Regions from separate parts of the Ottowia beijingensis genome, predicted to be linked through region 1. Evidence: predicted binding sites of a transcription regulator. Region 1 holds the regulator's gene; the other holds the start of a gene.
What was found. Region 1 encodes FNR, which switches genes on or off when oxygen is low (the NO sensors DNR and NnrR bind a similar motif). Its sites were predicted from a motif close to TTGATNNNNATCAA; they were not measured.
Positions count from the first base shown of each region.

Region 2: ACFSCU_RS16800 (hemerythrin domain-containing protein) is a predicted target of FNR. The motif match lies at 1,622-1,635, and genes of this name have one in related genera.

Region 1 is NZ_JBHUEP010000012.1:137,489-140,891, reverse strand. It holds gene ACFSCU_RS16190 (NUDIX domain-containing protein) at 1-262, shown strand, start outside; gene ACFSCU_RS16185 (DUF1178 family protein) at 273-755, shown strand; gene fnr (fumarate/nitrate reduction transcriptional regulator Fnr) at 887-1,606, opposite strand; gene hemN (oxygen-independent coproporphyrinogen III oxidase) at 1,793-3,175, shown strand; gene ACFSCU_RS16170 (sulfite exporter TauE/SafE family protein) at 3,258-3,403, shown strand, end outside.
Region 2 is NZ_JBHUEP010000012.1:269,731-273,133, reverse strand. It holds gene ACFSCU_RS16805 (M16 family metallopeptidase) at 1-429, shown strand, start outside; gene ACFSCU_RS16800 (hemerythrin domain-containing protein) at 988-1,533, opposite strand; gene rsmD (16S rRNA (guanine(966)-N(2))-methyltransferase RsmD) at 1,683-2,285, shown strand; gene coaD (pantetheine-phosphate adenylyltransferase) at 2,414-2,917, shown strand; gene ACFSCU_RS16785 (hypothetical protein) at 2,923-3,327, shown strand; gene ACFSCU_RS16780 (hexameric tyrosine-coordinated heme protein) at 3,391-3,403, shown strand, end outside.

The sequences.
Region 1 (3,403 bases):
GCGTGCCGGCGTGCTGCACCCGGTGGTGTCGTATTCCACCGAGTTCATCGAGATCTGGTTCGCCCGCGGGCTGCAGCCGGGCGAACGGCGCCTGGACGAGGGCGAGTTCCTGGACGTGTTCACCGCCTCGGCCACGCAGTTGTACGACTGGTGCCGCGCCGGGCAGATCACCGACGCCAAGACGCTGATCGGCGCGCTGTGGCTGCAGAATGTGCAGAGCGGGGCCTGGCCGTTGGATTGGCAGGCCGCGGGCGCCGTGTGAGGGTGGACCGATGAAGGTGCTCGATCTGCAATGCACCCAGGGCCATGCGTTCGAGGGTTGGTTCTCGTCCGAGGACGATTTTCAGAGCCAGCTGGCGCGCCAGTTGGTCGAATGCCCGCTGTGTGGCGACCGGGCGGTGGCCAAGCTGCCCAGCGCGCCGCGCCTGAACCTGAGCGGCGCCGGCAGCGCGCCCGCTGCAGCCGAGGCGCACGCCGGAGCAGGGCGCAGCGCCAGCGATGCCGCCCCCGTGGCCGCCATGCCGCCGGCCGCACTGCAGGCCGCCTGGATGCACATGGTGCGGCGCGTGATGGCCAGCACCGAGGACGTGGGCGAGCGCTTTGCCGAAGAGGCGCGCAAGATGCACTACGGCGAATCGAAAGAGCGCGGCATCCGCGGCCAGGCCACGCCGGCGCAGACCGAGGAACTCCTGGACGAAGGCATCGCCGTCATGCCGCTGCCGATTCCGGCCGGCTTCAAGAACACCTTGCAATAGTTTTGATAGCTGCTTGCTCTTGATATACAAAGATTTCAGTATGAAATCATTCTGAAATCAAGGTATAGCAGGCGCAAGCAGCTATCAATATGAAAGCGACCGGGCGCTGCCAGCTTCAGGGCAACAACCCCTCAGGCGCAGGCCGGCGCGTTGACGATGGCGCGCAGTGCCTCGGTGTCCAGGATGCGCACGTGGCGCTGCTTGACCTCGACGATGCCTTCCTCGGCGAACTTCGAGAAGGTGCGGCTCACCGTCTCCAGCTTCAGGCCCAGGTAGCTGCCGATTTCCTCGCGCGTCATGCGCAGCACCAGCTCGCTCTGCGAGAAGCCGCGCGCATGCAGCCGCTGCACCAGGTTCAGCAGAAAGGCGGCCAGGCGCTCCTCGGCGCGCATGCTGCCCAGCAGCAGCATCACGCCGTGCTCGCGCACGATCTCGCGGCTCATGATCTTGTGCACGTGGCTTTGCAGCGCCGGCACTTCGCGCGACAGCTCCTCGATGCGGTCGTAGGGCATCACGCACACCTCGGCGTCTTCCAGCGCCACGGCGTCGCAGCTGTGGCGGTCGGCCACGATGCCGTCCAGGCCGATGATCTCGCCCGCCATCTGAAAGCCCGTCACCTGGTCGCGCCCGTCGGCCGTGGCCACACAGGTCTTGAAGAAGCCGGTGCGGATGGCGTACAGCGCGTTGAAGCGGTCGCCGTTGGAGAACAGCGCCGCGCCGCGCTTGATCTTGCGGCGCGTGGCCACCAGGTCGTCCAGACGCCCGATGTCCGACTCCGACAGGCCCATCGGCATGCACAGCTCGCGCAGATTGCAGTTGGAACAGGCTACGCGGATGGTCTGGGGTGTCATGTAAGGCGAAGGAATCGGGGGTGACGGATGGCAACGGCACAGGCATTTTAGGCGAGGGTGGCGCCAGGCGGCCGCGGCCTTGATCCAGCACAAATCCCGACGATTCAGCTCGGTTAAATTGATCGTCGTCAAGGAAACGGGTCGCGCTCCCGGCGACAGTTGGCTTTGCTAGTCAAAGGAAGTCCGATGCAAGCCATCACCACCGAACTGCTCACCAAATTCGACGTGCCCGGGCCGCGCTACACCTCGTACCCGACGGCGGACCGCTTCGTCGAGGCGTTCGGCGAGGCCGATTACATCCAGGCGCTGGAGCAGCGCCGCGCCGGCCCGGCCGCCATGGCGCTGCCGCTGTCGCTGTACGTGCACATTCCGTTCTGCGAATCGCTGTGCTACTACTGCGCCTGCAACAAGATCATCACCAAGCACCACGACCGCAGCGCGCCCTACCTGCGCTACCTGAGCCGCGAGGTGGACCTGCACGTGGCGCGCATCGGCGCCGGCCAGGCCGTCAGCCAGCTGCACCTGGGCGGCGGCACGCCCACCTTCTTCAGCGACGACGAACTCAGCGAGCTGATGGCCATGCTGCGCCGCAACTTCAGCCTGGTGCCGGGCGGCGAGTATTCGATCGAGGTCGACCCGCGCACCGTCACGCCCGAGCGGCTGCGCCACCTGGCACAGCTCGGCTTCAACCGCCTGTCGTTCGGCGTGCAGGATTTCGACCCCATCGTGCAGAAGGCGGTGCACCGCATCCAGCCGGCCGAGCAGGTGTTTGCCCTGGTCGCCGCGGCGCGCGAGATCGGCTTCGAGTCGATCAACGTCGACCTGATCTACGGCCTGCCCAAGCAGACGCCCGAATCCTTCGACCGCACGCTGGCCCAGGTGGCCGAGCTGCGGCCCGACCGCATCGCGCTGTACGCCTACGCGCACCTGCCCGAGCGCTTCAAGCCGCAGCGGCGCATCATCGCCATCGACCTGCCGGGTGCACCCAACAAGGTGGCGATGCTGGCGCGCTCGCTGGCGGCGTTCGAGGCCGCGGGCTACGACTACATCGGCATGGACCACTTCGCGCTGCCCAACGACGCCCTGGCCGTGGCCAAGCGCCAGGGCCGGCTGCACCGCAACTTCCAGGGCTACAGCACGCAGCCCGATTGCGACCTGATCGGCCTGGGCGTGTCGGCCATTGGCAAGGTGGGCGCCACCTACAGCCAGAACGCCAAGTCGCTGGAGGAATACCAGGACCTGCTGGACCACGGCCATCTGCCCGTGGCGCGCGGGCTGGCCGTGTCGCGCGACGATTTGCTGCGGCGCTGCGTGATCATGGCGCTGATGTGCCAGGGCGAGGTGATGTTCGAATCGGCCGAGCTGGCGCACCTGATCGACTTCAGGAGCTACTTCGCCAGCGAGCTGGAAACCCTGCGCGGCATGCAGGACCAGGGCCTGGTGGAGTTGAGCGACACCGGCATCAAGGTCACGCCCATGGGCTGGTTCTTCGTGCGCGGCGTGGCCATGGTGTTCGACAAGTACCTGCAGGCCGACCGCACGCGGGCGCGCTTCTCCAAGATCCTCTGATCGTCCCCGCCCGGCCCGTGAAGGCGTCTGCGCATGACTTTGCGCAACGCCCTGCGGTGGCCGGCGCCCTTAGACTTGGGCCATGCAAACTTCTCTTCTGGTCACCGCGCTGCTGATGGGGCTGGCCGGTGGCCCGCACTGCATTGCCATGTGCGGCGCGGCCTGCGCCGGCATCGGGCAGGCGGCGGCGCCGCACAGCACGCGGGCCATCGGCACGTTCCAGCTGGG
Region 2 (3,403 bases), 130 kb from region 1:
GGCTTCACCTCGCGCCTGATGACGCAGGTGCGCGAGAAGCGCGGCCTGAGTTACAGCGTCTACAGCTACTTTGCCCCCGGCCTGCACGCGGGCGCCTTCACTGCTGGCCTGCAGACGCGCCCCGACCAGGCGGCCGAGGCGCTGGGCGTGGCGCAGAAAGTCATCGCCGACTTCGTGGCCAACGGCCCCACCGCGGACGAACTGCAGGCCGCCAAGGACAACCTGATCGGCGGCTTTCCGCTGCGGCTGGACGGCAACCGCAAGCTGCTCGACAACGTGGCCAACATCGCCTGGAACAACCTGCCGCTGGACTACCTGGAGCACTGGACCCAGCGCGTGGATGCCGTGACGGCCGACCAGATCAAGACCGCCTTCCAGCGCGTGCTGCAGCCGCAGAAGATGGTGACGGTGGTCGTGGGCGGGCAGTGAAGGGTGCGCGCCCCGCGCTGCGGGCACGACGCATCCATCAGCAGGTGTTGGGGAGTATGTGCCTTCAGCGCCTGTCGTTCGGGCGCTGTCGGGTTGGCACATGGGGAGTATATGATGGCCATGGCCTTCCAGACGCGCCATCGCGGCCAAGGCCGCTCCACACAGCGCAGGAGCGGTGGATGGGACAGCCAGGCGCCCGAAGCGGCGGCGCACAGGGCTCCCTCTCCCGCTTGCGGGAGAGGGTTGGGGTGAGGGCGGCAGCGCATCGCCTGAAGCCGGCGCCGTCACGATGCCTGCGGCATCGCCCCCTCACCCTGGCCCTCTCCCCCCTTCGGGTGGAGAGGGGAGGTCAAGGGTTCATGCCCACGTGCTTTGCTTGACCAACAAGCACCGAAGCCGCGGCCCCGGCCCCGGCCCCGGCCCCAAGGCGCTGCGCAGCAAGCGCCGCCCCCACATCCGATGGCCGCGGAGCAGGCCGCGCCAGAACGCCGTGGCCGGGGTCTCCCCGGCCACCAGCGTTGTCCCCTCGGGGGAAGCCGCGCAAGCGGCTCAGGGGGGTTAAATGTGCCCCAAGAATATTGGCTGGTGCCGCATGTGCAGCGACAAGCCCAGCGCCGCCATGTGGTCGCTGTTGCGGCCCAGGATCTTCTCGGACAGTGGCAGGAACTCCAGTTCCTCGAAGCGCGCGTGCGCCTTGTACTGCGCCACCAGGCTGGCGATGGCCTGCGGGTCGATGTCCACCGCCTGGCCCTTGGCCACCTTCTTCAGCTGCGGCTCCAGCGCGTTCCACTGCTTCTCGATGTCGCGGTGCTCGCGCGTCAGCGCGTCGATCATCTGCTTCACCAGCGCGCGCTCCTCGCCCGGCGCGCTGCTGCCCAGCACGGCGGGGAACAGCTCGCGCTCCTCCTCCTCGTGGTGCTCGAACGCCGCCGCGCGGAAGAACTTGACGATGTCTTCGGCCACCTCGCGCGCGCGCTGCGCCGGCGCCAGCAGCGCGGGCAGTTCGCCGAACGTGTCCAGGTGCCGCACGATACCGGCGTGGCACTGCGAGAAGTTGTTCAGCGGCTCGTCGGTATCGACAGGGGAGGTGGGCGCCTGGCTCATCGGGGTCTCCAAGGGTTCGTGTGTGTGCTTAGCGTAATCCACGCCGCGCCATCCGGGGCAAAGACAGTGCGCCGCATGATGCCATTGCTTGACCCAGGTCAGGCCCGGCAACGCCAGGCCATGGGCGCGGCGGCGGTCACAATCGCCCCATGCCCCGCCGCCCAGCCCCATCCACGCCCCGCCGCACGGCGCCGCTGCCGCAAGAGGTGCGCATCATCGGCGGCCAATGGCGCCGCACGCGCCTGCCCGTGGCCGATCGCCCCGGCCTGCGCCCCACGCCCGACCGCGTGCGCGAGACGCTGTTCAACTGGCTGGGGCAGGACCTGGGCGGCTGGCAGGTGATTGACGTCTTTGCCGGCACCGGCGCGCTGGGCTTCGAGGCCGCCTCGCGCGGCGCCGCCGAGGTGCTGATGGTGGAGCAGGACGCGGCACTCGCCGCCGGCCTGCGGGGCTTGAAGGACAAGCTGAAGGCCGACGCCGTGCGCGTGCAGCTCGGTGACGGCGTGGCGGCGCTGAACGCGCAGGCGCCGGGCAGCGCCGACCTGGTGCTGCTCGACCCGCCGTTCGACGCGGCCGCGCTGTTCGCCCCCGCGCTGGCCGCCGCCGCGCGCACCGTGCGGGCCGATGGCTTCGTCTACCTCGAAGCGCCCCAAGCCTGGGACGATGCCGCGCTGGCCGAAAGCGGCCTGCGCCTGCACCGCCACCTGAAGGCCGGCGCCGTGCACGCGCACCTGCTGCGGCGTTCCGCATAATCGCCCCCAGGTTTTCATGTAGGAGCGGCGGAAGCCGCGATCAGGCAGTTTCTTCGGACGAAGCGCTGCTTCGCGGCTTCCGCCGCTCCTACCAGGCCAGGCCAACGTCCGCAGGAGACACACCACCCATGAGCCGCCACGTCATCGCCGTCTACCCCGGCACGTTCGACCCCATCACCCTGGGCCACGAGGACATCGTGCGCCGCGCCGCCGGGCTGTTCGACCAGGTCATCATCGCCGTTGCCATGGCGCACCACAAGAAGACGCTGTTCACGCTCGACGAACGGCTGGCGCTGGCGCGCGACACCGCCAGCCGCTACGACAATGTGAGCGTCGAGCCCTTCGACGGCCTGGTGCGCGACTTCGTGGTCGATCGCGGCGGCAAGGTGATGGTGCGCGGCGTGCGCGGCGTGACCGACTTCGACTTCGAATTCGGCCTGGCCGGCATGAACCGCAACCTGGCGCCCGACGTGGAAACCATCTTCATGACCCCCGCCGCCACGCTGCAGGCCGTCAGCAGCACGCTGATCCGCGAAATCTCGCAGCTGGGCGGCGACGTGGCACCCTACGTGGCGCCGCTGGTGCTGGAGCGGTTGCTCGCCAAGCGCTCGGACGCGCAACGGTCTCGGTAACCCGTATGCCGGCTGACCTCCGCATCAGCGCTTTGCTCATCAGCCTGTGCGGCGGCTATGTGCTGCCCATCGGATTCTTCTTTCTCGTAGGCATGCTGATTGCGAGTCTTTCGGGCGCCACCACTTTCCACAATCTGTGGCTCAGCCTGGCGATCAACGCTGCGCTGTTGATCTGCCCTTTTGGCGCGGGCTATTGGGCCGCGCGGCTGGCGCAGACGAGTCCTTTGCTGCATGGCTTGCTGGTGTCGCTGATGGGTGCCTTGCTCATCTCGCTCATGACGAGGCCCTACAGCGTCAACACGCTCCTTTTTTCTGCGCTTTGGTTTTCCGCCCTGGGCGTGACGGGCGCATGGTGGTGGCGCCGGCGCGCGGCCCAGTCAACACGGGTTGATGGAAGCCTGACCAATTGACCTTGCCCGGGCTGATGGGATCGGATCGCGCCCATCATGGCCTCTCACACACAGGAGGTCACGATGAGCGACATCT